3 regions of the Thalassolituus sp. UBA3500 genome follow, and region 2 is predicted to be linked to each of the others. Evidence: predicted binding sites of a transcription regulator. Region 2 holds the regulator's gene; each other region holds the start of a gene.
What was found. Region 2 encodes FNR, which switches genes on or off when oxygen is low (the NO sensors DNR and NnrR bind a similar motif). Its sites were predicted from a motif close to TTGATNTANATCAA; they were not measured.

Region 1: a site for FNR is predicted at 6,397-6,410, ahead of B2R29_RS03980 (TraR/DksA family transcriptional regulator). Genes of this name have one in related genera too.
Region 3: a site for FNR is predicted at 7,742-7,755, ahead of clpB (ATP-dependent chaperone ClpB). Genes of this name have one in related genera too.

What each region holds. Positions count from the first base shown of each region.
Region 1 covers NZ_DFQB01000014.1:28,354-38,069, forward strand. The annotation lists gene B2R29_RS03940 (cyd operon YbgE family protein) at 1-274, shown strand, start outside; gene B2R29_RS03945 (rhodanese-like domain-containing protein) at 372-749, shown strand; gene B2R29_RS03950 (Tll0287-like domain-containing protein) at 792-1,358, shown strand; gene B2R29_RS03955 (OsmC family protein) at 1,382-1,825, shown strand; gene B2R29_RS03960 (DUF4331 domain-containing protein) at 1,914-3,449, shown strand; gene B2R29_RS03965 (hypothetical protein) at 3,480-3,737, shown strand; gene B2R29_RS03970 (hypothetical protein) at 3,891-4,889, shown strand; gene B2R29_RS03975 (HupE/UreJ family protein) at 4,886-5,989, shown strand; gene B2R29_RS03980 (TraR/DksA family transcriptional regulator) at 6,014-6,334, opposite strand; gene B2R29_RS03985 (RNA polymerase sigma factor) at 6,499-7,035, shown strand; gene B2R29_RS03990 (anti-sigma factor) at 7,032-7,739, shown strand; gene B2R29_RS03995 (hypothetical protein) at 7,964-9,202, shown strand; gene B2R29_RS04000 (hypothetical protein) at 9,382-9,716, shown strand, end outside.
Region 2 covers NZ_DFQB01000048.1:7,054-16,769, reverse strand. The annotation lists gene B2R29_RS12250 (polysaccharide deacetylase family protein) at 1-776, opposite strand, end outside; gene B2R29_RS12245 (DNA-J related domain-containing protein) at 798-1,439, opposite strand; gene B2R29_RS12240 (hypothetical protein) at 1,408-1,677, opposite strand; gene greB (transcription elongation factor GreB) at 1,758-2,294, shown strand; gene B2R29_RS12230 (hypothetical protein) at 2,365-2,838, shown strand; gene ttcA (tRNA 2-thiocytidine(32) synthetase TtcA) at 2,846-3,808, opposite strand; gene B2R29_RS12220 (hypothetical protein) at 3,865-4,359, opposite strand; gene fnr (fumarate/nitrate reduction transcriptional regulator Fnr) at 4,614-5,378, opposite strand; gene B2R29_RS12210 (sulfite exporter TauE/SafE family protein) at 5,407-6,084, opposite strand; gene ccoS (cbb3-type cytochrome oxidase assembly protein CcoS) at 6,077-6,316, opposite strand; gene B2R29_RS12200 (heavy metal translocating P-type ATPase) at 6,319-8,760, opposite strand; gene B2R29_RS12195 (FixH family protein) at 8,757-9,251, opposite strand; gene ccoG (cytochrome c oxidase accessory protein CcoG) at 9,347-9,716, opposite strand, start outside.
Region 3 covers NZ_DFQB01000024.1:87,855-97,570, reverse strand. The annotation lists gene purM (phosphoribosylformylglycinamidine cyclo-ligase) at 1-969, opposite strand, end outside; gene B2R29_RS05475 (DUF2066 domain-containing protein) at 1,121-2,128, shown strand; gene hda (DnaA regulatory inactivator Hda) at 2,112-2,834, shown strand; gene B2R29_RS05465 (carboxy terminal-processing peptidase) at 2,918-5,041, opposite strand; gene B2R29_RS05460 (acyl-CoA thioesterase) at 5,255-5,701, shown strand; gene B2R29_RS05455 (LysR family transcriptional regulator) at 5,704-6,600, opposite strand; gene B2R29_RS05450 (DMT family transporter) at 6,741-7,598, opposite strand; gene clpB (ATP-dependent chaperone ClpB) at 7,887-9,716, shown strand, end outside.

The sequences.
Region 1 (9,716 bases), on a different contig from region 2:
CTATGCGGGCTGGGCACGGGGCCTGTCGTTTATGCTGGCTGTCGGATTGTCAGTTGCATTACTGGCGATGCCGCAGCTGGTGGCCACTGATACCCGAGAGCTGGAGCATGGGCCATTGTCGCTCGGGTTGCTGGGAATCAGTGCAGGCTTTATTCATGGTGTGGGCTACGTACCTTTGATGGCTGTCTGGCGCTGGCTTTTCAGTCCTTATGTGGCATGGCCTTTGATGCTTTGGTGTGCCTGGTGGTGGTCTGAGGTCATCTGGGCCTGGTGATTCCGGCGAATGGTGATTCAACAGGAGAGACTTGTCTTTAAGTATTCCTGTGTGGTTATATTGAAAGAGACAAAACTCGTTAACTGGAGTGGTATTTATGAGTGTAATGACCCGCGATGATCTGCTTGCAGAAGCACGTGCATCCGTAAACCCCGTCGAAGCCGATGCTGCACAGGCGATGTTAGACGCTGGCACTAAAGTGCTTGATGTTCGTGAACCCGCTGAATACATGATGGGGCACCTGCCGGGTGCAGAGAATGTTCCCCGTGGTGTGCTTGAGTTCAAAGTGGCCGATCATCCTGTTCTGGCAGATAAAGACGCTGAAATCCTGCTGTACTGCAAAAACGGTGGGCGTAGCACCTTGGCTGCACACACGCTGAAGCGTATGGGGTTTTCTAACGTAAAAATGCTGGTGGGTGGCTATGATGGCTGGGAAGGCCACACCGTAGAAACCGACCCGAGTGTCTACAAGTAAGCATGCTCAACAAAATTTAATCTGAACCGGTACATTGAGACAATGAAAAGCATATCCCTATTGACCCTGCTGTTGTCGGCGGCTTGCGTGTCGGGCAGTGTCCTCGCCGAGAGCTCCGAAGATTATATGTTGGTTGAAGCTCGGACTCAGACAAAAGCCTTTGCTCAGGACCTCAAAGCAACCCTGATGCAGGGGATGAAAGCCGAGGGGCCGCTGGCGGCGATCCGTTTATGCAATACGGAAGCACCAGAGATAGCAACAGCGAACAGCAAAGATGGCTGGGAGGTCGGTCGGACATCGGTGAAACTCCGTAATCCAGAAAATGCGCCCGACGAGTGGGAAGCTGGTGTGCTCGAATCCTTCGCCCAGCGTGCAGCTGCAGGGGAAAACCTGGCGACTATGGAGGCCTCTGCTCGTCAAGACGGGCACTTCCGCTACATGAAAGCGATTCCTGTCGGCGGACCGTGCGTGGTGTGTCATGGTGAGCAGCTTGCAGAGCCGGTCGCTGCCAGACTCAGCGAGCTTTACCCTGAAGATGAAGCGCGGGGGTATAAGCCCGGCGATTTGCGCGGAGCATTCACACTGACCTACACCTTCAACAAGCAGTAATCGACAGCTGCCAGGAGACGACGATGAAACATAAGGTTGACGTTCATTGGCAGAGGGTTGGCGAATTCTCTCACGAAGGATTTGAGCGGCGTCACGATATTGCGTTTCAGCCGCAGGTGGGTCTGCCTGCGGGTGGTGCTGGCAATGACTTCGGAGCTGATCCTGAACAGATGCTGGCCGCGGCTATGTCCAGCTGTCATATGCAGACTTTCCTCGCGCTGGCCGCAAAAAAGCGCCTGACTGTCGAGTCCTATCACGATGAAGCAGAAGCTGTACTGGCGCAGCGGGAAGATGGCAGGTTCTTTATTGCAACCCTGATATTGAGGCCTCGTGTGCAGTTCAGTGGTGAGAAAATACCGGATGACGCTTCGGTTGAGGCGATGCACATTAAGGCGCATGAGCATTGTTTCGTTGCCAATTCGGTGCTTTCGGAAGTAATCATCGAGCCTGAGTTCCCGTCAGTCTGATTTTTTTGAAAATAATTACATCTAATTTGTGAGCTGCCCCGTACAGGTAAATACACACAACGTGTTGAACCTGAAATCGGGAGCAGTTATGAAAACGCACGCCACACTCCTGCTCGGTGCGATTACCGCGCTGACAGCTATGAATGCAAGCGCTTCGAGTCACCGAGAAGCACCGAACGTTACCCGCCTACCGGCCATCGACTCTACGGACTTCTACGCGTTCCGCAGTTATGAAACTGATCGTGAAGACTACGTGACTCTGGTTGCGAACTATATCCCGCTGCAGGACGCCTATGGCGGCCCAAATTACTTCGCGATGGACCCGAACGCTCTGTACGAGATTCACATCGATAATGACGGTGACGCGGTCGAAGACATTACCTTCCAGTTCCGCTTCCAGCAGATGCTGGGTGCTATGGGAAGCGGTTTCGCTCTGCCGATTGGCGAAGGCGAGAATCAGAAAAGCGTCGCCATTCCTCTGAAAAACTTCGGCAACGTTGATACCGATGGCAGCGCCAACTTCTACGAAACCTACAGCATCAAAAAAGTCAGCGGTGATCGTCGTACTGGTTCTGCAATCAGCCTGACCGACGGTTCTGGTGAAGCGACCTTTACTAAGCCACTCGACAATATCGGTGAGAAGTCTTTTACCGACTATGAGGCTTACGCAGGCGGTTTTGTACACGACCTGACTATTCCTGGATGTGACGCGGGCGGTAAGGTATTTGTTGGCCAGCGTAAAGACCCATTCGTCGTGAATCTGGGTAAAACATTCGACCTCGTGAATTACGTCCCTCTGGATGGTGATGGCAGTGCACAGGACGATGCAAACGACGATCTGGCAGATAAAAATGTCACCTCTATCGCTCTGGAAGTACCGATCTCGTGTGTCACTGGGTCTGGTAATGGTGTGATTGGTGCCTGGACCAGCGCCAGCCAGCAGCAGGCCCGTATCCTTAACCCTGAAGCATCGTTCGCTAAGCCAGAAGTCAATGGCGGTGCCTGGACTCAGGTATCACGCCTGGGTATGCCACTGGTGAACGAGGTTGTCATCGGGCTGAGCGATAAAGACACTTTTAACGCCTCTGAACCTAAAGACGATGGTCAGTTTGCAGATTATGTGACTCATCCAACCCTGCCTGCTTTGCTGGATATTCTTTTCCGCGATGCGCTGGGTGCCTCTGACAACATTGCACCGTCGAATATTCCTCGTACCGATCTGGTAACTGCCTTCCTGACGGGCTTTCCGGGCGTGAACCAGATGTCGACTGTGACCGCGTCTGAAATGGTGCGTCTGAATACTGCTATTGCCGCTACGGCTTCTGCTGATCAAAGTGCTTTTGGCGTGGTTGCTGGTGACCTGGCTGGTTTCCCTAACGGTCGTCGTCCTGGTGATGATGTTGTGGATATTGCACTGCGTGTCGTGATGGGCGCTCTGTGTCATCCGGTAGACCTTGATGGTGATGGCAATGCAACCGACGATCTGGGTCTATGTGAGCCAGCTGATGCGCCAACCGGAAACCAGCCGTTCTCAGACCTGGCTCCTGTCGACTCGACGTACGTCAACGACACCTTCCCATACTTGCTGACGCCACTTGCAGGTTCAGTAAACCCTGCACCGTAAGATCCGCAACCGTGAAGTAAGGAGTGTTATATGAAAACGCGTAACTTATTAATGATAGGGAGTATTGCACTGTTAAGTGCATGCTCCGACAGCAGCAACAACAATTCGACTGTCGACCTTCCTGACGTGGATGACAATGTCGCCGAACAGACTGAAGTTCTGCTCACTGAATTGGTCGACGATATTTTCATGGCATCTGAAAATTCAGAGCCAGTAAAAATAAATGAACTTGAAATTGTTGACGACGCTGACGAGTTCTCTTTCTCGTATCTCACTGGGGGTGAGTAACCTTTTGGGGCTGTTCTGCAGCCCCGTTTTTTTCTCACCAGATATTCTGAAAATCAACGGACAAAAATTATGTTAATCAGTGGCTTAATTAAAAATCTTTGTTTTGGTCTTTCTACGGCAGTTATTTTAATGCCGGCTTTGGCAGCACCTGCAATGGCTGATACATCTTGGTCTGAGCCTGATGACAATGCGGTGGTTGCACGTTGGAGCAAAGAAGAAATCAAGCCGCTGCCTCAGACTTTTGCACAGCGCATAGAAGAAATAAGAAAGCACTTTACGCTTGCCGACAAGCCCGGCGAATCTTGGCGCTACGACCGTATTTACGTTCTGATGGATGGTTTGACGGCACAGAAAATTGCAGCATCGGGAGTAGGCGCGGATGAGTTAACCTACTACCGCGCACGTCTTTTACAGCACCGACATGAATTTGCCAGAGCCGCCGCTCTGCTTCAGAAAATTGATCCAGGTTCTGTATTTTTTAGTAGTGCTCGCCTGATGATGGCGCAGGTGTATGGTGAACAAAATCAACAGAAGGCTGCTCGCGAGGCATGCGTGTCTATTATGCTTGAGCAGTCAGACCTCGCTGCTGTATGCAGTATTGGTTTACAGGAGACTGCCGGCTCTGCAGGGCACGGCATTCTCACCGCTCAGCTCGAACGTCTGAGCAGTGATGACTCACCGCAAGGTCGTAGCCTGACAGCGTGGGCTCTGTACCATAAAGCGAAAAGCTACCTCAATGAAGGCAAGTATGAGCAGGTAGAAGCGCTGTACCAACGATGGTCAGATGATGCGCTTTTGAGTGTTGCTGATTTGGTAAACCGAAGCGAAGCACTGCTGAGAAACGACAAACCAGCACAGGTGACTTCTCTGCTACAGCGATATGGCCACGAGGACTACCCGGATGACGCTCTGATCGTTCAGCTTGCGCGTGCTGAGCAGCAAAGCGAAAGTGCCGACTTCTACTGGAGAGAGTACGCAGAAGAGCGTATCACCCAGCGCATTAAACGTCGCGATACAAGCTACTCAGAGTTGATTTCATTGTACTTTTCAACGGTCGGAAAAAACGCAGAATCGCGTAATCTGAGTTGGCTGTCGCAAGTAAATAATGCTCAGAAGTATCAATATGTCGCCGTACAGGGAGATTTATTATGAGACGTCTTTTTCTTCTGCTGCTTACGCTTTTTCCTGTTACAGCATTCGCACATCAAAGCAGTACCGCGCTACTGACACTGAAAGAAACAACGGACGGATTACGCGGTTCTGTGCAGTGGCAATTGATTGATCTGGAGCAGAGCCTGGGGCTCGACCAGAATCGCGATGGTGAATTACTTTGGGGCGAGGTAAAAGCCATGACTCCAGAGATACGCACCTACGTCGAGCGTCATCTTAGTGTGCAACAGGGTGGCGAAGCCTGTGCACCACAGTTCAGTGTTCCTCTGAGATTTAATAATGCGCGCGGTGCTATGGCGTCGGCCATTGTTCCGGTGACGTATGTCTGTAGTACTGAAGGGAACATTGAGGTGTCATACAGCGGATTCTTCTCGCTGCTTCCCGAGCATCGCCTTCTGTGGAATTTATCTGTAGGCGATCAGAGTCGTCAGGGGGTTCTGGAAGCTTCAGGTAGCTTTTCTATTAATTCAGAAATGACCACCGGCGAATTGAACAAGCAGACGTTTGCGGAATTTTTCGTACAGGGCGTTATTCATATCTTACTGGGGCCGGATCATGTCGCGTTTTTGCTGACGCTGCTACTGGTGTCGGTACTTGTTCAGCAGAAAACACACTGGCAGCCAGCGGCTGATGTCCGTACTTGTGTTAAAACGGCGCTTCTTTATGTGACGACCTTTACTGTTGCCCACTCTCTGACACTGAGTGCCAGTGCCCTGGGTTGGCTGGCGCTTCCCGGCTACTGGGTTGAGCTGATTATTGCGGCGTCTGTTGTCGTCGCGGCGCTGCACAATCTGCGTCCGTATTTGCCAGCCAGTGCGGTCGTCGTCTTCCTGTTTGGCCTGGTTCACGGGTTTGGTTTTGCGAGCGTACTCAGTGAATTGACAACAGGAACAGGCAATATCGCCTGGGCTCTCTTTGGCTTTAACCTGGGCGTTGAGGCAGGACAGGTTGCCATTACTCTGCTGGTGATGCCTCTGCTCATCAGCCTGAGACGTCTCGGCTGGTATCGACAAGTGTTGGTACGGTATCTGTCGGCGGCGCTGGCGGCATTGGGTAGCTACTGGGTCTTGGCGCGGATCTGAGCCAGGGTCCGTTCCAGAATCAACTTATGCGCACTCAATGCAGCGCGTGCTGTAAGGAACGGCGATCAGACGCGCTTCGGTAATCTGGTCGCCACACTGGTCACAGACGCCGTATTGACCAAGGGCGATGCGCTTCAAGGCATCCCGTATGTGATCCGCTTCATGCCGCGCCTCGTCGGCAATGACATTAAGCACTTCGTCGTTCGCGGACTCAGCTGCTTGCTCTTCAAAGTCAGCAGACAACGGCTCATCCCGGTGGCTGGCATGGCGCGCTGCCTTTTCAGATCGTGCTTCCAACGCTTCAAGTCGCTCGAGTAGGTCGGTGCGTATTCTTTCGGTATTCATGGATCCCCCTGAAGATGAGTAAGGCGGTTACTATCAGACTACAGATCGGGTAACTTGGGGTATTGATATAAATCATCCTCAGGCAACTTGTGCGAAAGGCATCTAATCTGAAAACACAGACTGTCCGTATATAGCTATATCTATCATTAAAGGAGTCATTCTGTATGGATCCAGAATTTCAGCTACAGCTGATCAGGGCGGTGGCGCGCGGTGAGCGACCAGCGTTTGAGGAGTTGTACCAGGTGACGGGGCCGAAGTTATACGGTGTCGCTATGCAACTCATGCGATCGCCTGAACGGGCTGAAGAGGCGTTACAGGAAGCCTTCGTTAAAATCTGGCACAACGCTGGGGACTATCACCAGGGACGTGGCAGCGTCATGACCTGGATGAGCAGTATCGTACGTTATCGATGTATCGATCTGCTCAGGTCAAAAAGCGCAAAGGAGGACCGACAGGATTCTCTCGATGAGGAGGGGGCGCCGGAACTGATCGCACCGGAGCAACCAGAGGATCCTGAAAACCAGGCTCTGGAGCGTTGCATGGAAACGCTTGATACACATGATCTGCAGTATATCCACCTGGCGTACTATCGCGGATTGACCCACGCAGAGATCCAGGAGCACACGGGAACGCCACTCGGTACCGTGAAAAGTTGGATACGTCGTGGCCTTCAACGTCTGAAGAGGTGTCTTGAAGAATGAATTATTTAAATGACGAACGTCTCGATGCGCTGGCGGCAGACTATGTCATGGGGACCATGCAGGGGCAGGCTCGCCGCCGGTTTGTGCGTTTGATGCAGGCCTACCAGAAAGTGCGTGAACGGGTATGGCACTGGGAGCAGCTGCTTGCGCCAATGAATGGCCGTATCGAAGCTCAACAGCCGCCTGAAAGAGTGTGGCAGGAAATCAGCCGCCGTATCGGCTTTATCGATACCACGCAAAATGCGGCCAACGATGAGCCTCAGAGCAAAGGCGTGATGGCCTGGACGGGTGGCTTTGCGACCGCCGCAGTGCTGTTAATCGGTGTGTTCTTAATGCGCCCTGAGCCTACGGTCGCTCCTGGGGGCATACCAGAGACAATGATCGAGCAGGTCGCTGTGTTCACTCAGGATGAACAGCCGCTCTGGTTGATGGAAGTGGCAGGCAATGAGCTGACGGTACAGGCAACCAACGCCGTACAGCCGTCTGATGAGCATGATTATGAATTGTGGATTGTGCCAGAAGACGGCAGTGCGCCAGTGTCACTGGGCTTGATGCCAGAAGACGGTCGCATCACACGCACGCTTGCCGTGAATACTCACGATATAGCGATCAAAGCAGTTGCCGTCAGTCTTGAGGCGCCGGGGGGCTCTGTCACCGGAGCACCGGGTGAGGTTCTGTACGTGACCGGATTAACCATTCTATAGTTCTAAACAGAAAGTGTTCTACAGACAGTTAGTAAGGCACAAAAAACCGGCACACAGTGCCGGTTTTTTTGTGGAGCTATTCCTCTCCGATCGTCAGGCTCACCGAGGCTGGAGTCAGCCCCGTTGTGGCCCAGAATGCCTTTTTTCTGAAGTGAAAGTGGTTATACTCTCAGGCTAATAGGGACAACACCGCCATTATTAATCAGCGACAAGGACGCCCAAATATGTTCTCCAATTCCGCCCCAAATCAAGACGTGATCATTGCTGGCCAGCACTCTGGTAAGCCTGTAACAATTGTACCTACAGCTAAGCCCGTTTATGACCAGCTGGCTAAATTAGCCCGTGATGGTAACAACTACTGGGCTGAGATCACGGTGAAAGCCATTAACGAGCTCGCTGCGGGTCGGTTACACCAGAGCAATATCTTTGTTAAGCCTGGTGCGGTTCACCGCAACGGTACTGAAGAATTCGTGATGATCTTGCCGGGCTGCAAGGTCACCTGTGAAAAGTTGGATGCTGATGGATTTCGTATTCTCCATTTTGAAGCTGATATTCACTATGGGGAGGCGATTAAGGCTAAAGCTAAGCCGGGGCTTTACCAAGCATCAAAAATAAATGGTGCATGGAAAGCTGAACTCAGAAAAGATGGGCTGATTGAACATAAAGAAGATCGATTAGTTGCAATTTCTGATAGTGGTTATGACAACCCCGATGAAGCTGCAGGAATTGCAGCTCCTAGAATCGGTGAAGCGCCGCATGTTGGTAGCTTACGAGTTAATACCAAAGGCTTTGATTTGCACTTTACTCCGGGTGAAAAGCGTATTGGTGGCTTGAGCAATTACCGGAATGCGATTCGGGTCAATCAGTATACAGAGCTACACGAGTCAGCGATGTTATTGGCGCGCACCATGTACGAGGCGAAGGAGGTTCCGGGTGTTACATGGGTTTCTGAGGATGGTGGTTCTGGAGTACTCACTCAAGCAATGACTATTATAGCTGCTCAAGGGATTCAGTTACCTAGCCACGTTGTTTTCATGTTTAACCCGACGACATCACCAAATACCGCAGTGAAAGCGGCTCATAACCTTGGTGTGCTGCTGGACCGTAAGTTCATCAAGACACGTCCTATCAATATTGTGGGAAATCGTGATCACCTCGAGATGAACTGGAATCGTTGGAAGAGTGAGAATGATAGTCTGACGGCATTGCAGGCGGGTGTTGATGCCTTTGCTTATGGTAAAAGTTTGCAAGGTATGATTATGACTGGCGCAACTATTGCGGCTGGATTCGCTGGCGTGGCGGGTGTCAGCTTGACAGCTCCGGCTGCACTTACCACCTTTCTTGCTGCTATTGGTGGAGCACTTGCAGCAGGAAAAGCTGTGGGAACTGTCGCTAGTGTTGGGAACGGTCTAGTAGAGAATTTACTACCTAAGCATCATGATAAGTTGAAAGGTAAGTTTTAATGCGAAATTTCATTAAATACTCGAAATTAAAACTGCGAGATCGACCAGAAAGTTGTACTCCAGTTGGTCCGGATTTTAACTCTTCGACTACACAATCGGTTCTGCTTGTCGGTACAAGGATAGTATTTAAAGCGCCGCGGCATGACCCTTCCCCCTATGGGAAAACACCACAGAGGCGAATGAAAAAATCATACTCTTTAAAATCTGCCAGACTGCTCAATAGGAATGAGCAACCTAGTCAAAGCTGGCAGCATACAGCGTTATTTTTTCGGAGTTGGAGTTTTTGCGGCCCTTGGTTTACGGGGCATATGGGGAGCGTGTCGTGCTATCTCGACGTTATACAGCTAGCTGAGCCCAACCCACAAGTTAATTTCATACACCCCCGTGCACTAGAAGCTGCGGCGCTTGCTTTCTTGACTGCAACCTATGGCCATCGGGTGTACTGCAAAAAAACAGGAGAAATGCATTATATAGGTCCTCTGAACTGGTCAGCACTTAAACAGCTTGATGTGCT
Region 2 (9,716 bases):
AGTACCGGGTCCTGTACCTGATCGGCTGAGATAGAAAAGGGCAGGCTCATAAGCTTGGTTGCGAGAGTGTCGGTGTTGGCATATGCCCCTGACGCCGGAAAGCGCGCGATAACCTGAGGGTGAGCACTTGTACCAACGGCACCGCTTTGTTGGCCAAGCGCGATGTAGCCGTGGTCTTCAAGCCATTCAGCCATCTTCAGGGTGTACTCCCCGTATGGGTAGGCAAACATCCGTGTCGAGCTGCCTGTTTCTTCTTTGATACGTGCTTCCGCTTGTTTGATTTCTGTCGCCCACCAGTCTTCGGCATCTACGCCCTCTGGGGTCTCCAGCAGATAAGGATGGCTGCGAGTGTGATTCGCGATAACAGCTCCGCCATCTTTGATCTCACGCAGTTGAGCCCAGCTCATCATGTCGGCGTATTTCTTATCCACCGGGTCAGTACTGGTGAACATCGTAAATGACCAACCGCGCTTTTTAAGTTCAGGCCAGGCATTCTCGTAAACCGACAGATAGGCGTCATCGAACGTAATAGCGACCGCACGTTCAGGAAGGGGCTCGCCTGTCATGACCGACTGCATAGCCTCTTCAAGGTTCACGACTGACATCTTTTTTTCTTCAAGTAATGCCATGTGTCGACGAAAGGTTTCAGGCGATACGCTGGTGACTGCCGGAGTCGATGCATCGACGTGGTGATACTGAAGAATCACCAGGGCATTGGCTAAGCCCGGAATCAGGATCATTAAAACGAGTACTGCGTAAACGAATCGTTGTGTCATAGGGTCCTCAGTGGTATCTGCTCAGGCGTGACGATACTTCAGTCGCTGATACGCGGAGCTTACCCGGCGGAAGGTCTCAGGGTCACCACCTTTGTCCGGGTGGTGTTGATTTGCAAGTCGCCGGTATTGCTGTCGTAAGCTCTGGCGATTCACCGGTGGCGTCAGTTCGAGCGTCGTCAGATCGTCATCGTAATGTTCAGGTATGACCATCCGTTGCCAGAAATCGTTCAACAGAGCTTCAACGCCTTCCTTATCTGTATTGAGGTTGTTCAGATCGAGATAATACTCAGCGAGTGGGTCATGCTGCCCCGGCAGTTCGTTTTGCGGTGTGTCGTTGATAGGTGCCAGACCGATATCGAGTGCGCTTATCTCAAGGTAGCCGCGTCCGTCTTTAAACCAGCGATCACGCAAACGATACAGGGCATGCATCACAATGAAGTTAGCACGGAACAGAGTCATTGAATCGCTCAGTGCATCTTCACGGAAAATGCCTTGCTCTGGCTTTTGCAGCCATCGGATTAATTCGTATTCCGGGCAGCGGTGACCCTCGGCGAGGTAGGTCGCCAGCAGGTCAGTGACCAGGTTAAGAGTGTCTTCTTCCATGCACACAAGGTAGCACAGTGCGGGTGGATCAGCCTTGTCTGTCGGGGTCTGTTTCTTCAATGACCCGTCTGACAAAGCCTGGGAGTTTCGGGCTAATAAGGTTCAGGCGTTGTGAGGTGATCGGATAACGATGGCGAATCCGTTTCAGGAAGCGCGCCAGTGCGGGAATGGCCGGCACCAGTAACGATACGCCAAGAATGATCATCAGCAGGCCAACGGGTACAGGCAAAGGCAGAACGAGTAGCCCGGCAACGATCAGAAGGACGCCGCCGACAAGAGTTACACTGCGTCGAATCATTAGTTATGCTTTGGAAAAGCCTCAAAGGGCGCGTGCAAGTGATGTATGCGCTCAAACTACTTACCAGATGTTGCAATACGATGACCGAACATAAAAAGCCGCTGCCACGCCGGGCACACCTGATTACTCCGGGGGGCATGAAAGCGCTTGAAGACGAGCACGATTTTTTATGGCGCCGCGAACGCCCAAAGGTAACTCAGGAAGTATCCGACGCGGCGAAACTGGGAGACCGCTCAGAAAACGCGGAATACATTTACGGTAAGAAGCGACTGCGCCAGATTGATAGTCGCCTGCGCTTTCTTGGAAAGCGGATAGAGGCCGTCACCGTGATTGACCGGCCGCCAGCGGATCTCGATAAAGTCTTTTTCGGCGCCTGGATTGAACTGGAAGACGAAGAGGGTGAGATGCTGCGCTACCGCATCGTGGGTGAAGATGAAATCGACTTACCCCATGGCTACATCAGTGTGGATGCGCCTCTGGCGCGTGGTTTGATTGGTAAATTCGTTGATGATGAGGTGACGGTGCGTTTGCCCAAGGGTGAGACTACCTATTGTATCGTCAGCGTTCAATACGAGCGCCCTGAGTGGGATTTGCGGCCGATGCCCGAGTTCTCTTGAGCGCTATCTGCTGAGTAATGTGACGCCGGGGCTTGGATGAACTAATCTTGAGCGAAGGAGGTGCATTATTATGCAACGATGGCTGCTTATGCTACTTGCGATACCGGCCCTGGTTCTAGCCGATAATCATGGGAAACACAACGCTGATTCAAAAGAGGCGCTCTCAGAAGCCTATGTGATGCCGGTGTGGGTCGACGCAGTGACTCAGGTGTGTCCATGGAAATCGGAAGACGCCGAAGGGTATATCCGCCTGATCCGCAAGCAGAATGAAGATGGCAGTCACGGCCTGTTCGTTCAATGGTTGCGAAAAGGGATTGCTGGCGCTCCGACTGCGGCCGTATCAACGCTCGCGGTCGAACCGCTTGAGCACGACTATCTGGTCAGAATTGAGATGCCATCACCAACGCTGGCGCGCGATGCGTGCCGTCTGAAAGCGTTGGCCGAAGATATGATGAACGAGCGCCGTTACGAATTTGACCTGCTACTCCGGGGCCCTGGAGACATGCAGGTCAACGTCAAGCGTATGCTGGGCGGCGGAGTCTGAATCTGAATCAGTCGTCCGACATCAGAAGGTCGATTCGGGTACCCAGGTGGCTCTTGTCCTGCTCATCCTGAAGGCCTTCGAAATTCCAGAGTTCACGGTCACCCAGTTGAGATGGAGCAACGTTGCATACCGCGGCGAAGATATTCTCACTGCGACCAGGTTGCTCTTTCTCCCACTGAGCAAGCATCCCTTTGATATTCTGACGCTGCAGATTTTCCTGAGAGCCACACAGGTTGCACGGAATGATCGGGAATTCCTTCTCAGCAGAAAACTTTTCAATGTCCTTCTCTTTGCAATATGCAAGAGGGCGGATCAGAACGTGTTTCTTATCATCGCTCAGCAGCTTTGGCGGCATAGCTTTGAGCTTACCGCCGTGGAACATATTCAGGAACAGGGTTTCGATAATGTCGTCGCGGTGGTGGCCCAGGGCAATTTTGTTAGCACCAATGGATTCGGCAAAGCCATACAGAGTGCCGCGGCGCAGTCGTGAGCAGAGGCCGCAGGTGGTTTTCCCTTCAGGGATGATCTCTTTCACGACGCTGTAGGTGTCTTTTTCGATGATATGGTAGGGCACGCCCACCTTATCAAGGTAAGCAGGCAGGATGTGCTCAGGGAAGCCAGGCTGCTTCTGATCCATATTGACGGCGATAAGCTCGAAATTGACGGGCGCACTTTTCTGCAGGCTCATCAGAATTTCCAGCATGGTGTAAGAATCTTTGCCACCAGACAGACAGACCATGATTTTGTCGCCGTCTTCAATCATCCGGTAGTCTTCGATGGCTTTGCCGACATTACGGCGCAGGCGCTTCTGGAGCTTGTTGAATTCGGTCCTGGATTTGCGTTCAGCTTGATTCTCTGCGGCTTCAGTTGTTCCCGCAGATGGCTCAACGGTCGCTGGGTCGAAGACCTCAGGCTGATAGCCTTTTTCAGGTTGCGAAACAGCAGATTCAGACACGTTTACTTCAGACATATAACACCCCATGCATAGGGTGCGCTTTATATCAGAATGTGGTGATTATATAAACATCAGGCCACAGCGTGACTGGATTCGACCAGCTCTTCGTAGCGTTGAACGAAGTCCTGAACGGTGAGGTCGTCACGGGTGTGGTAGCAGTTTTTCCAGAGTGTTGCCAGGTGCAGCACACTGGCGCCGCGCGGTAGGGTGAACTGTGGGTGACGAACGTAAGCAAGCCAGGTAACGGCAGTCGCGTAGGCCAGGTTGGTTGTTAGTTCGGCATGCGGGTTATCCAGAAATTCTCTTTGGCTGGCAATGCCACGCACCTTACTGGCCAGTTCTGGCCGCTCGGCGAGATAGTCGTCCCAGATGTGTCTGTGGGTCAGGCCGTGCAATCGGTAGATGCCTGAAGTGCGTTGCCCTTCTGTTTTCAGAAAGGCCCCCAACTCCGACTCAATGGCGGCAGTACCCAGCAACAACAACTCAGCGTCTGCACTGTTGGCATCCAGCTTCTGCAGCGTCGGACGAATAACGTACGTCCGGAAATCCTCAGCATCTATACCCATCAGAAACTCCAGGGAGTAATTTTTGGCAGTTAACGGTAGTGCAGCAATTAGCGTACCTGTTTGGCTGGCCGTGAGATAAACCCTCGCTATCAGGTGTTTACTCAATCGTACTGCCTGATACGGTAAGCATAGTGATGCAGGTCGCAGGGGGAGGCAAATATTTGCGCAGTGTGACCAATGTCTGATATTGCGAGCGAGAAAAGGATGAGCACAATCCGTGTGCTGAGCGATATTTATAAGCGCCAGAACTGAGATCAGCTCTCTGTCTGGTGCAGACACTCATCGTTGGCGCGTGTAAGTCCGGCGAGATCAAACAAGGTGTCGCTGTCTTTCAGGATAATTTCCTTACCCTGAGTCTCGATCAGTTCGTTTTTCTGGAAGCGAGTGAAGACACGGCTGATGGTTTCTACCGCCAGACCCAGATAGTTACTGATGTCGACACGTGACATTGGCAGACGGAAATGCGTCGCTGAGAAGCCACGGCGCTGATAGCGCTGAGAGATATCAAGCAGGAAAGACGCAACGCGCTCTTCAGCGTTTTTCTTACTGAGTAGCAGCATCATGTTCTGATCATGGCGGATTTCGGTGCCCATGGTCGTCATAAGCTGACGGCGCAGGTCTGGTAATTCATCGGCCAGCTGCTCGAGCTGCTGTAGCGGAATTTCACATACTGTGGTCGTTTCCAGCGCTTTTGCCGTCAGTGGATAGGTGCCAGCGTTGTAGCCAGACAAACCGATCAACTCGCTCGCCAGGTGGAACCCGGTAATCTGTTCTTCACCGTTACTTGCCAGTGTGTAGGTCTTAAGGGCGCCCGTGCGGACTGCAAAGACAGACTGAAATTCGGTGCCTTGCTGAAACAGCAGCTGACCTTTCTGGATAGGGCGACCCCGCCGAATGATATCGTCCAGACGCTCCATATCATTTTCGGTCAATGAAAGAGGCAGACACAGCGCATTCAATGAGCAGGTCTGGCAATGAGGCTGCGCTCCACGTAGCGGAGCATTAACTGACATTTTCATAGGCAAGAACGATCTCAAGTACGATAGATCAGGCGGCTGTAAAGCTGGCAGGCTGCCACACAGAAGCCAAAGTCCAGCAACCATAACCGATCAATAATAGACCCGCAATATAACGTGACCACTGGTGACGAATTATGTTCATTACCGATGCCGATGCGAGCCCTGCAGATAATATGGCTGGAAATGTACCCAAACCGAACACAAACATGGTCAGAGCCCCCATTGCTGGTTCTCCGTTGGCAGCTACCCAGCTAAGCGTGCTGTAGATCAGACCGCACGGAAGCCAGCCCCATAACATACCGAGAATCCATTGGCTTGCAGGGTCTGAACGACCGAGGCGTTTCTGCGCGTGCGGTTGAATTCTTTGCCAGAACAGTTGGCCAAACTGCTCAATGCGCGTCAGCCACAGTGCCCAACGGGCGATGTAAAGGCCCATCAATATCAGCATCACTCCAGCGACTGAGCGTAACGAGAGCATCAGGGTGTCGTGCAGGCTGGAGAGCCACAGTCCAAGGCTACCCACAAGCAGTCCTGCGAGGGTGTAACTGGTGATGCGGCCAAAATTAAACAGTAGAGATGCTCTTACTCTGTGCTGAGTATCAAGCTGCCCAGCGGCCGCTGCGACGCCACCGCACATGACCAGGCAATGGCTGGCGCCAAATAAGCCGAGCAGAAGGGCGGTGAGGAGCGAGAGGGGTTCAGTCATTCGTCGTCTTGTCTGGCTTACTGCCCGAATCAGAATCCGACTCTGAATCGGCCGTTTCAGCAGTGCTGTCTTCGCGGCGCTCGTTCAGGTATTCATCGTCGTCGAAGAGTATTTTGTGCGCGGGCGAGTCGAGATCATCAAACTGCCCCCCTTTGACGGCCCAGAAGAAAATAGCCACGGCAATAGCGAGTAGGGCAATCGACAGAGGAACCAGTACGTAAATAATATCCATGATCAGTTCTCAGCAGTAAGTGCAGTCGGGCGGCGGGTGAGTCGCAAGGCATTCAGTACGACCAGCAAAGAGCTGAATGACATGCCGATGGCTGCCGCCCAGGGCGGAACCAGACCAGCTGCCGCCAGTGGTAACGCAATCAGGTTGTATAGTAACGCCCAACCGATGTTCTGACGAATGACATTGCGGGTTTTGTGCGATACCGACAGGGCATCAGCAATCACTTCCAGTCGACCGTTGGTGAGCAGAGTATCTGCATTGGTTTTTGCCAGGTCAGTCGCTTCATTGACGGCCAGTGACACGTCTGCACCAGCCAGGACCGGGACGTCATTAATGCCATCTCCTACCATAAGCACGCTGTCGCCCTGTTCTTGCCACTCGCGTACGATGGCGAGCTTGTCTTCCGGGCTGAGGCCGTTACGTACATCGGTAATGCCTAGTTCATCAGCAACCAGAGTCGCAGATCTTGACGGGTCACCGGTGAGCAGTGCGACGTCAATTCCACGAGATTTCAGGGTGTCTATTAACGGACCAGCGCTGCGGCGCACGGTGTCGTTCAGGAGGAACCAGGCTAGCGGTTGTTTATCGTCAGCTAACAACAGCCATTGGCCGGATACGCTTTCAGGCGGCAAAATACCATCTGGCCAGACGAAATCCGGGCGGCCGAAACGAAATCTGTAGCCATTAACCTGACCACTGACCCCCTGACTCGGGTGATGCTGAATGTCTTCGGTAGGAAATACCGGGTAATGACGAAACGCCTTAGCAATCGGGTGGCTGGCATGCTGTTCAAGAGATGCGACTACCGAGGCCAAAGTATCCTGATCCAGCTCGATATTGTTTTCTCTAGCGCCCGCGACTGGGCGGACTTCCGTCAGGGTCAGATGACCCAGTGTCAGGGTGCCGGTTTTGTCGAACACTACGCGATTTACCGACTGCAGTGTCTCTAATACATGCCCTTTACTGATTAACAGGCCGCGTTCACGCAGAGCTGTTGTCGCTGCAGTAAGGGTCGTTGGTGTGGCGAGAGAGAGGGCACATGGGCATGTGACTACTAATACCGAAAGTGCGATAAAGAACGCGTGATCGTTGCCCTGAAACATCCAATAGCTGAACACAGAGGCCGAGATAATCAGAACCGCAGCGACGAAGCGGCTGGCAATGCTGTCGGCAATAAGCGCGACTTTGGGTTTTTCCTGCTGGGCTCGATCCATCAGGCGGACGATGGTCGATAGCTTTGCATCCGCGCCCGTGGCCGTAACCTGCATTACAAGCGGGCTTTCGACGTTCATGGTGCCGCCAATCAGAATGTCACCGGCTTGTTTGTTGAGTGGCATGTATTCGCCCGTCAGTGCCGATTCGTCGACGGTGCTCTGGCCATCAATCACAACGCCATCCGCAGGAACTGGGTAACCGGGTTTGAGCAACAGGCGGTCGCCGGTCGTGATGTCGCCTGCGGCAATGATCTCTTCGCCATCGGGTGTTTGCTTAAGGGCAACATTCGGTAGCAGCGTCATCAGGTTATTACCGGCTTTCCCCATGCGGTGCCGGGCACGCATTTCCAGAAAGCGCCCGAGTAAAAGCAGGAAGGTAAACATGCAGACTGAGTCAAAGTAGACCTCAATACCCTGATTAAAGGTGCTCCAGATACTGGCGCAAAAGGCGAGAATAATCGCCAGCGATACAGGCACATCCATGGTCAGATGTCGGGTTTTTAAATCCCGGATCGCAGCATCAAAAAAGGGCCGGGCACTGTACAACACGACCGGAAGCGTCAGAATCATTGATGCGAAGCGCATAAATACTTCGTACTGCTCCGCCATCCCTGCGTACAGGGGCACCGCAAGCATCATCACCTGCATCATTCCGATACCCGCCACCGCAAGGCGCCGTATTGCTTTTTTCCCTTCGCGTTCGCGTTGCGCGTCATCTGCCGTTGATGAAAAAGGCGCAGCTTTGTAGCCGAGACGGTAGATGGCTTCGAATATCTGGGATAGCGCGATGTCGTTGTTATTCCACGCTACGACGAGGCGGTGGTTCGAGAGGTTAAGCGTTGCACGTTCGACCCCTTTAAGCTGGTTAATTCTGTGCTCAATGAGCCAGGCACAGGCGGCACAACTGATACCGTCGATGATCAGAGTCGCTTCTTTCTGATCTCTCTGAGTTGCAACAAACTGCTTTTGCAGCGCTTCACTGTCGTAGAGGCTGAGAGACTCCCGCGCGGTCAGAACCTCATCGTCTTCGTTGGCAGGTGAGATTTGCGGGAGTTCTGTGCGGTGGCGGTAATAGTCTTTCAGACCAGACGCAACGATGGTTTCGGCCACGGCTTTACAGCCTGGGCAGCACATGGGTTCTTCTTTGCCATCGATGATGGCCGTCCACTGCTGGCCTGCTTTCAGTGGTTCTCCGCAGTGAAAGCAGGGCGTACGGAGGCTTTGCGTCATTGAGTGACTGTCTGAATCTTCTTACCGTTTTCGATGACTGTACGCGCTGTAACGCGCCATTCCTGATCTGGACTGGTCAGCCAGATGACACGTTTCTGTGGCAGCTCCAGTTCATTGGCCGCAACATATTGGCCCCCCGGAGTGCGCTGCAGGAAGAGCGTCAGGTCGCGATCTTCCAGGGTCGGGTGAATAAGTTGTAGCTGCAGAGAGCCGGGCTCTTCATCCGCGATTGATGTCGCGTTAACGATAATTTCGTCTTCGGTGAAGGTCAGGTCAGCCTGAACATTCAGACGACGGGCGCCTTCGTGAAAACGTTGATCCTGGGTGTAGCTCATACCGTCTTTGTAGTAGCTGTTACTGACCAGAGAATCCTTTGTATCAAGTGCCAGCGACAACATAATGAAGCCCCATACTATGGCGGCAAGCGGTACTCCGATAACAAGAAGCATCATGGGTTCTTTGTACCAGGGTGTTGTTGTTTCGCTAGTCATGCAGAGTATCCAGGGAGAAAAATGAAAAATCGCCCAAGTGTAACCACTTGGACGATAGGGCTCCAGTGCTTCTGTGTCAGGAAGTTATATGACGTTTAAATCGCTCGTGGCGCGATAAAACGGCTTTCTTCCCGGGTCACTTCTTCACCGGTTTCCTTGTTGGTAATGACGAACTCGATGTCGGTCTTGCTGGCTGAGGTTTTTACCTCGTCAGGGTCGATTTCGAGGTTGATCGTGGTTTCTTTCAGCTCGTTGACACTCAGGTCATACTCGGTGTCGCCAAGTAGCTGAATACCATCAAGACCGTCGACACTCAGGATGTAGGTATGAGGCTCCTGCGACATATTCATCATCTTCAGGGTGTAGGCATTCTGAATCGTGTCGTTTACGGTGATCTGATAGAGGCGACCGCGGTCGCGCTCGATATCCAACTCAAACGGTGTACGATCGAGAATCGCGTACCCC
Region 3 (9,716 bases), on a different contig from region 2:
ACCTTCGGCATTGAGTAGTGCAATCGCCGCGTCAGCTTTTTCTTCTGGCAGCGCGATGATCATGCCCACGCCACAGTTGAAGGTGCGGAACATCTCGCGGGTTTCCACGTTGCCGTTACTCTGCAGCCAGGTGAATACTTCAGGCCACTGCCAGCTATTGGTATCAATAACCGCTTTAGTGCCTTCTGGCAGAACGCGCGGAATGTTTTCCTGGAAGCCACCGCCAGTGATATGAGACAGAGCGTGAACGTCTGAAGCATTGATCAGCTTGAGGAGAGATTTTACGTAAATCTTTGTCGGCGCCATCAGGGCGTCAGCAACAGGTTGACCGTCAAGGTCTGCTGACAGATCTGCGCCAGATACTTCAATGATCTTACGGATCAGAGAATAACCGTTTGAGTGTGGGCCACTGGATGCAAGGGCGATCAGCTTATCGCCGGCGGATACCTTGGTGCCATCAATCAGGTCGTCTTTCTCAGCGATGCCGACACAGAAGCCAGCGAGATCGTAATCTTCGCCTTCGTACATTCCTGGCATTTCAGCGGTTTCACCGCCGACCAGAGAGGCACCCGCCTGGGAGCAGCCTTCGCCGATGCCTTCAACGACGGCCGCGGCCACATCGACATTCAGCTTGCCGGTCGCGTAGTAGTCCAGGAAGAAAAGCGGCTCTGCACCCGCGACCACCAGATCGTTAACGCACATGGCAACCAGATCGATACCGATGGTGTCATGCTTGTTAAGGTCCATCGCGAGGCGCAGTTTAGTGCCTACGCCATCGGTTCCAGAGACCAGCACAGGCTGGCGATAGCCCTGTGGTAGCTCGAAGAGGGCACCGAAGCCGCCAAGGCCAGCCATGACCTCCGGTCTGCGAGTGCGTTTGGCGACGCCTTTGATGCGGTCAACCAGTGCGTTACCAGCGTCGATATCGACGCCTGCGTCTTTGTAGCTCAGGGATTTTTGATCACTCATGCCGTCTGTCACAGGTAGTGGCTTATGAAAGGCGCGTATTCTAACGATTTGTCGGTCATCCTGCATCCCGCAAATAAAAACAAACTGCAGACTGTTTATCGGCGGGCTTCGTGGCACAATAGCTGCGGACACGAAAGACTGAGGAATAGTAGTGCGTCTCCTGACATTCCTAACAATATTTTGCATAAGTATTTCAGCTTCTGCCGCGACGGTTAAAGACCTTTATGATGTTGCAGTCCCGGTTGAAGATCAGACAGAAGAAAGTCGCAGTGATGCGATTGGAGGGGCTTTCCAGCGTATGCTGGTCCGTCTCTCGGGGACTGAGCAGGTGCTCGAAAACCCGGTCTTGATGGGCGAGCAGAGCAATGCTCAGAGTTATATGAGCAGTCTGCGTTATGAGCGTGGAACGGAAGAGCAACTGCTGCTCAGCGTCACATTCATGGCTGGGCCCATGCAGAAACTACTTGAGCGGGCGGCTGCGCCTGTTTGGGGAAGCTCGCGTCCTCGCACCCAGTTATGGTTAGCGGTGAACTCAGACGAAGGCCGTACCGCCGTTGGTCCGGAAGAAGGCGAGTGGAAAGCAGCATTTGATGGTGCGATGCGTCGCCGTGGCTTACCCTGGATGTTCCCCGCCTGGGATCTCGAAGATCAGATGGCTCTGCCTGTTGCCAGCCTGTGGGGGCTCTTTGAAGAGGATATTGCCTCTGCCGCCGCGCGCTATTCCAGTGATGGTTACCTCGCAGGGCGCATTATGGCCGTTGGCGGAGCCTACAGTTTTACTGGCTATATCCATCACTCAGATATCCGACACTCTCTGTCAGTGCAGGCTGATACCCCTGAATTGCTGGCTTTGGAGATTGCTGCTGAGGTCGCCGAAAAATTATCAGAGCGCTACGCGGTTATCCCTCTCGCTGGGATAGATAACAATGAACTGATACGTGTCACTGGCATTAACACCTTTGCTGATTACCGCGCGCTGCTTGAATACCTCAGCGCTAATGTGGCTGTTCGTGATGTCGTCGTGGTTGCCTCTGATCGGGATGAAGTGACTCTGGCACTCGACTTAACAACCGGCTGGTCACAGGTGCTCGATAGTATGGCGCTTGATAAAAAGATCATTGCCGACGAGGAGGGCGTAGCCTATGTCTGGCAGCGCTGAAGTTCGCAATAGCGAACCGTCTCAGCTGACATTGCAGGTGACACTCAGAGACGACGCCAGATTCGCTAATTATTATCCAGGCGTGAATCAGCAGGTTCGGGATGCACTGCAAGGACAGTGGACGACCGCGGGTGAACCTTTCATCTACTTGTGGGGTGCTACCGGCTCGGGTGTCAGTCACCTTCTTCAGGCCGCGTGTCATTACGCGGAAGGGATCGGCCATCAGAGTATGTACCTGCCGCTCGCTGAGCTGAAAGAGATCGGTCCTGGCATGCTGGAGGGCGTCGACCAGTTGCCTCTCGTCGCTATCGACGACCTGCAGGAAGTCATGGGTGATGCAGATTGGGAAGAGGCACTGTTTCACCTTTATAACCGAATACGTGACCGGCAGAGCCATCTGTTGATTGGAGCGAATACACCACCGTCACAATGCGGCGGCAAATTGCCGGATCTGGTGTCCCGTTTGAGTTGGGGGATCACCTATCAGGTCGAGACCTTGTCTGATGAAGAGAAGGTTCAGGCGCTGATACTGCGTGCGCGTCAGCGTGGGTTTGATCTTCTTGATGATGTCGCGGTCTTTATCATGAATCGCGGCCCGCGGGACATGGCAGGGCTTTGTCAGATATTGGACCAACTGGATCAGGCATCGTTAAAAGAGAAGCGAAAACTGACGATTCCTTTTGTTAAGTCTGAGCTCGGCTGGTAGCTGCTGGCAGCAGGTTGAGGTTATTACGACAGATACAAAAACGGCGACCTGAGGTCGCCGTTTTTATTGAGTGCTTGAGCGAGTTAACGCAGAGCAGTCATTCCGGGGGATGACATGCGCATGTAATCAAGCAGGATATTACCCGTTTCAATCAGCATGGCGTCAGGCTCTTCATCATCTTTTTCCTCAGCTGACTTGTCTTTTTCTTCGTCGCCTTCAACTTTTTCGTCTTCTTCTGGATCATCGAGAGAGGCCAGCTCGGGCATGCCTTTCGCTTTGCGGCGCTTGTTTTCAAGTGCCAGACGTCGGCGATCGTTTTCTTCACGCTCTGCCTTGCGCTCTTCTTCGTTGAGGGATACTTGAGTCTTATCTCGCATCTCAGAGACCAGGGCCTTCTGCTCGCGGACGAAGATAAAGTCCGGATTATCGTTGATGCGCTCCTCATGCAACTCTTTAAGCCGGGATAGTTTGCTGCGCACCGGATTACTCTTGGTTTCGCGGGCGGGCTTGATCGTATCCCAAGGGAGCGCCTTCTCAAGCGCGCTCTCACCGATTTTGTCTTTATCAAAGAGGGAAGGGAACATAATGTCCGGGATCACGCCCTGATTCTGTGTGCTGTCTCCCGATACACGATAGAATTTTGCCTGGGTGATCTTTAATTGACCCTCAGTCAGTGGGCGCAATGACTGGACTGTGCCTTTGCCAAAGGTCTGACCACCAATGACAAGACCTCGTCCGTAGTCCTGAACGGCACCGGCAAAAATCTCAGAGGCTGATGCGCTTAAACGGTTAACCAGAACCGTCATTGGGCCTGCATAAAGAACTTCAGGGTCGCGGTCGCGTAAAACATCAACATCGCCGCGTGCGCCACGTACCTGAACCACAGGGCCAGTTGGAATAAACAGACCTGTCAGGTTGATAGCTTCTTCTAATGAACCGCCACCATTACTACGCAGATCAATGATCAGCCCGTCAATTTTCTCATCAAGAAGCTCATTGACCAGACGACGCACATCACGAGTGGTGCTGCGATAGTCTGGCAGGTTATTCATCCGGCCTTCAAAATCGATGTAAAACGTCGGGATATCAATCACACCGATGCGGCGGGTGTCTTTGCCATCCTGAATTTCAATCACTTCTTTCTGCGCAGACTGTTCTTCCAGTTTCACTTCGTCGCGTACGATCGCTATCGTTTTCGGCTCCGCGGTGGCGACGGCTCCACTGAGAATCTCCAGGCGAACTGTCGAGCTTTTCGGGCCGCGAATCAGATCCACAACCTCGTCAAGACGCCAGCCGATGACATCGACCATCTCTTCATCGCCCTGAGCAACACCGATGATCTTATCTTCAGGTTCCAGGTTACCTGCCTTGGAGGCCGGGCCGCCAGGCACCAGACGCACTACCTTGGTATGTTCGTCTTCTGTCTGCAGAACCGCGCCAATTCCCTGCAGTGACAGGCTCATGTTGATGTTGAAATTCTCAGAGTTACGCGGTGAGAAGTACTGTGTGTGTGGATCGAAGGTACGGGTAACCGCATTCATGAACGTCTGATAAGCGTCTACCGGACGGCTCTGGTGCACGCGGTTTAACTGATTCTGGTAGCGTTTGGTGAGCAGCTCGAGGATGTCTTCATCCTCTTTACCCGCCAAGCGCAGGTTCAGCATCGAATTCTTCAGGCGTTTGCGCCACAGCTGATCTAACTCTGCTCGGGTAGATGCCCACGGTGTATCTTCGCGATCAAGCTCAAGGACTTCCTTGCTCTTGAAGTCGTAGTCTTTCGCCTTCTTCTCCAGCTCGTTCAGCATAAAAGACAGGCGTTCACTGACGCGCTGCTGAAAACGATTGTAGATGTAAAAAGCAGGCTTCATATCACCACGACTGAGAGCTTCATCGAGGTGATTGCGGAACTGCTCAAACTCTTCGATATCAGACGCCAGGAAATAGCTATGCGTACCGTCGAGGTCATCAAGGAGAGTGTTCAGGACTTCAGATGACAGATCATTATTGAGACGCTTACGCTCATAATGCCCGCGCAGCAGGTTGCTCATGATTTGCTGAGTCGTGATTGCTTCTTCCCGTGTTGGTTCCAGAGGAGTGAACGGGGTGCCGGGTTTGATCTCAGGAATCGTAGCGTTCGCACTGATCCCGATTAGGGTGAGTACGACGGCGGTGGCTGAGAGAAGAAGGCGTTTGCCGGTATGCATCATAGCTTTACCTGATCCTTTGTTTCCTGCGATTGTCTTTATGAGTCAGCGCCGCTACCATGCGCGCCGTTCGTCCAGTCAGGCCCGGACATGCGTTAATACTTAATAGTAGACCCTAACCGAGGGCCTGATACCAACGTAAATCCCCGTTGTTTTGTGAAGAAGCGTCGGGTTCACGCCGAATTTGTAACCCAAATGAGACAACAGGAGCCATCAGTGGCACGCGTTAATCTTGAATTGCCCGACGTTTTTACCTTTTCAACACACCTGACGGTTCGCGTTTCTGACATCAATTACGGTAACCATCTTGGCAATGACCGTATGATCTCGCTGCTCCACGAAGCGCGCCTGCGCTATCTGCATAACTACGACTTCAGTGAGTTCAACATCGGCGGTGTTGGCCTTATGGTGACTGACATCGTTGTAAGCTTTGTCTCTGAATCATTTGTGGCTGATCGTCTGACTTTCAAGGTCGGCATCACGGATTTCAACAAGTATGGCTGTGATTTTGTCTATATGGTGATCAACGAAAGCCAAAATAAGGTCGTCGCAAAAGCAAAAACCGGTATTGTCTTCTTCGATTTTGACGAGCGCCGCATCAGTCGGGTTCCCCCAGTCTTCTATGAGCGCTGTGCCCCTGGCGTAACTCCCGTCACAGAGTAGCGTTAACCGTTATTGAAATAGGCCGTGAGGAAATCCAGGAAAGCGCGGCTTTTGTTGGCCAGATAGCGATTTTGTGGGAACACCACCTTGATGGTACGCACCGGGATTTCCATGTCGCTGAACAGTCTAACGAGTTCGCCGTTACGAATATGGCGTTCGGCCACGTAGGTCGGTAGGGCAGTAATCCCCATGCCAGCCAGGCAAGCCTCGTAAATCAGGTCGATGTCGTTCACGGTGAGCTTGCGTTCGATATTCGCCAAGGTGAAGTTATTCTCCTTCTCGAACTGTCGTAGCCAGTTGATTCGTGCGTATTCGGCGTTAGCCACCACCAGAATGCGATGATTCATCACTTCTTCAAGCGTTGTGGGCGTTCCCCATCGTTCAAGGTAAGCAGGAGAGGCACATATAACGATTCTTTGCTCTGCGACAGGCTTGGCGATCAGTCGCGAATCTTCCAGCGAACCGATGCGCAGTGCAAAGTCATAGCCCTCTTTTACGATATCCAGTGGCCGGTCTGAAATGTGAAGGTCAAAACTGACATCGGGATACTTATCAGAAAAGTCGCTGAAAATGCGCGCCAGCTCTTTACGCCCGAAGTTGGACATTGCTGTAATTCGTAGCCGGCCTTTGGGAGTATCGTCAAAATCAGTCACCAGCTTTTCAGCCTCCGTGATGGAGTCGAGGATATTCTCGCAATGCTGATAGAACATCTGTCCAGCTTCTGTAGGGCTGACTGACCGGGTTGTGCGATTTAGAAGGCGAACGCCTAAACGTTCTTCGAGAGCACTGATCTGTTTACTGACCGCTGATGGGGTTACTCCAAGCGATTCCGCTGCACTGGAGAAGTTTCTGGCTCTGACTACCGAGACAAAGGTTTGTAACGGATCGACGCGCGACATGGGGAGTCCTTTTGATTGGCTACCTGTGCTCTGCTTTAACTTAAAGAGCTTTCAGGTTTTTCCTCAAAGTTTGAAATAGAGGCCTTAACAGCCCCATAGTTAAACAAAGGGAAATAATAAAAGCCAGATAGAAACCTTCGCTATGCGGCTTTTTTTGCGGGCTTATACAGATTGATCAACCCAGCAGCAATGATGAGCGAGGCCCCCAGCCAGGTGGTCCACATCGGAATTTCATCCCAGATCAACCAGCCCATCAGTGCTCCATAGAGCACAGCGCTATAAGCATAGACGCCAACCTTCCCTGTCGGTGCCGTACGGTAGGCTCGGGTCAGAGCCAGTTGACCCAGGGTTGCTACAAGACCGAGTAGCAGAATCCAGCCCCAGAGATCCACAGACACAGGTTGCCAGGTCACGGCCGCACCGGGGGCACTGACCAGCGCGGCAATGACCCCAAAGTAGAAAACAATGGTCTGGCTGGATTCCGTTTCAGACATACGTCGAATCGTGACTTTGGCCAGTGCAGCGAGAAAAGCACCGAGCAGAGCGACCAACGCAATAAAAGTAAATGTGCTGTCGTCGGGCCGAAGAATGCAGGCAACACCAGTAAAGCCGACAAAGACAGCGGCTATGCTGTACTTACCTGCGCGCTCGCCAAGCCACAGCAAACCAATGAGTGGCATAAAGAAGGGGCTGGAGAGTTTCACCAGAAACGCCTCAGTCAGGGGCATGTGACCGAGCGCCCAGAAATAACAGTACATCGCGCTGACGCCGACCAGCCCTCGCATCAGGTGCCAGTGCCACACTGAGGTCTTCAGTAAGGTGGTGCCTTGCCGCAGAATCAAAGGCATCAGGATCAGCAGACCAGCGGCATTACGGAAGAACACGATCTGCTCGGTCGACAGGCTTTCAGAAAGAAACTTGATCAGGGCACCCATAATGGCCAACAGCGCTTCGCCGCCGATCAGAAATAAAGCCGCTTGTCGTAAATTTGAAGTCATAACATCCAGAAAAGTATCTGTGCCCTTGAGCTGAGCGGGGCAGGCACTATATAGAGAATGGTCAATGCTGAAGAGCGCTGAAAGCGTCGGATTATACGCATTTATTTCCGCAGCTCATGAATTGAGTGGTATTCGAAGTAAGCTTGCGCTGTATCAAAGATCGCAACATGAATTTAATTAAAGTTTTAATGGCGGATGTTGAATTTTACTAAATGGCCACCATATAGATTGCAACTTCATTGTTTAATCGTTTGTAGCTCCCCTGGTCAGGGGTAGGAGACCAGAAAGATGCGTATGGATCGTTTGACTACGAGTCTTCAGAACGCGCTGGCAGAGAGTCAGAGCATTGCCTTGGGGCAGGATCATAACCAGATTGATACGGTGCACGTGCTGCTGGCGTTGTTCGAGCAGACCGACAGTTCAGTAAAAGACGTTCTGCGCCGTTGCGGTGCCAACGTTAGCAACCTGGAAGGACGTTTACGTGCCATTCTCAGTGACCAGCCTAAAGTCAGCTCGCCGGATGGCAATGTGCAGCTGGCTCCAGAACTTGGCCGCTTACTGAATCTCGCTGATAAAGAAGCCCAGAAGGGTGGTGATCAGTTTGTCTCCAGCGAGATTTTTCTACTGGTGGCGCTGGATGAGCGTGGCCCTTCAGGCCAGGCCTTAAAAGAAGCAGGCGTTACCCGCGAAAACGCTGAAAAAGCAATCAAAGATATGCGTGGTGGAGAAAAAGTGACCGACGCGAACGCAGAAGACAGCCGTCAGGCATTAAGTAAATATTGTGTGGATCTGACAGAGCGTGCGGAAGCCGGCAAGCTTGATCCAGTGATTGGCCGTGACGAAGAAATTCGCCGCACCATTCAGGTGTTGCAACGTCGTACCAAAAACAACCCTGTTCTGATTGGCCCACCGGGGGTCGGTAAAACTGCGGTAGTGGAAGGGCTGGCGCAGCGCATCATCAATGGCGAAGTCCCCGAGAACCTGAAAGGAAAGCGCATTCTGTCTCTTGATATGGGGGCGCTCCTGGCCGGTGCTAAATATCGTGGTGAGTTCGAAGAGCGCCTTAAGGCCGTTCTGAAAGATGTCTCCAAAGAAGAGGGGCAGCTCATTCTCTTTATCGACGAGCTTCATACCATGGTCGGCGCCGGTAAAAGTGACGGAGCAATGGACGCAGGCAACATGCTCAAGCCTGCACTTGCGCGTGGCGAGCTGCATTGTGTCGGTGCAACTACATTGGATGAGTACCGGGAGTTTATCGAGAAAGATGCCGCACTGGAGCGTCGGTTCCAGAAAGTGCTGGTCGATGAGCCTAGTGTCGAGGATTCGATTGCCATTTTGCGCGGTCTGAAAGAACGCTACGAAGTTCACCATGGTGTCGAAATTACCGACAGCGCCATCGTTTCGGCGGCTAAGCTGTCGCAGCGCTACATTGCTGACCGTCGTTTACCGGATAAGGCGATTGATCTGGTCGATGAAGCTGCATCGGTTATCCGTATGGAGATTGACTCCAAGCCTCAGGAAATGGATCGCCTTGAGCGTCGTCTGATTCAACTGAAGATAGAGCGCGAAGCCCTGCGCAAAGAAAAAGACGATGCCGCTCGTAAGCGACTCAGCGACCTGAACGAAGAAATCAACAAAGCCGGTCAGGCCTACGTTGAACTCGAAGAAGTCTGGAAGAAAGAGAAAGCTCTGCTCGAAGGCGCCAGTAAGGCAAAAGAAGAACTCGAGCAGGCCAAGCTGGAGTTGGATGCCGCGCGCCGCTCTGGTGATCTGCAGAAAATGTCAGAGCTTCAGTACGGACGTATTCCAGAGCTGGAAAAACAGGTGGCCTCGGCTAATGAAGCCGAAACCACAGGTACGCAGGAGTTTACGCTGCTGCGTAACAAAGTGACCGAAGATGAAATCGCCGAAGTGGTCTCTAAGTGGACCGGCGTGCCCGTGACCAAAATGCTGGAAGGCGAGCGCGAGAAGCTGTTGCGCATGGAAGACGTGCTGCACGATTCTGTGGTTGGTCAGGATCAGGCGATCTCGGCGGTATCGAATGCAGTGCGCCGCTCACGTGCGGGGCTCTCTGATCCGAATCGTCCGAACGGCTCTTTCCTGTTCCTTGGGCCAACC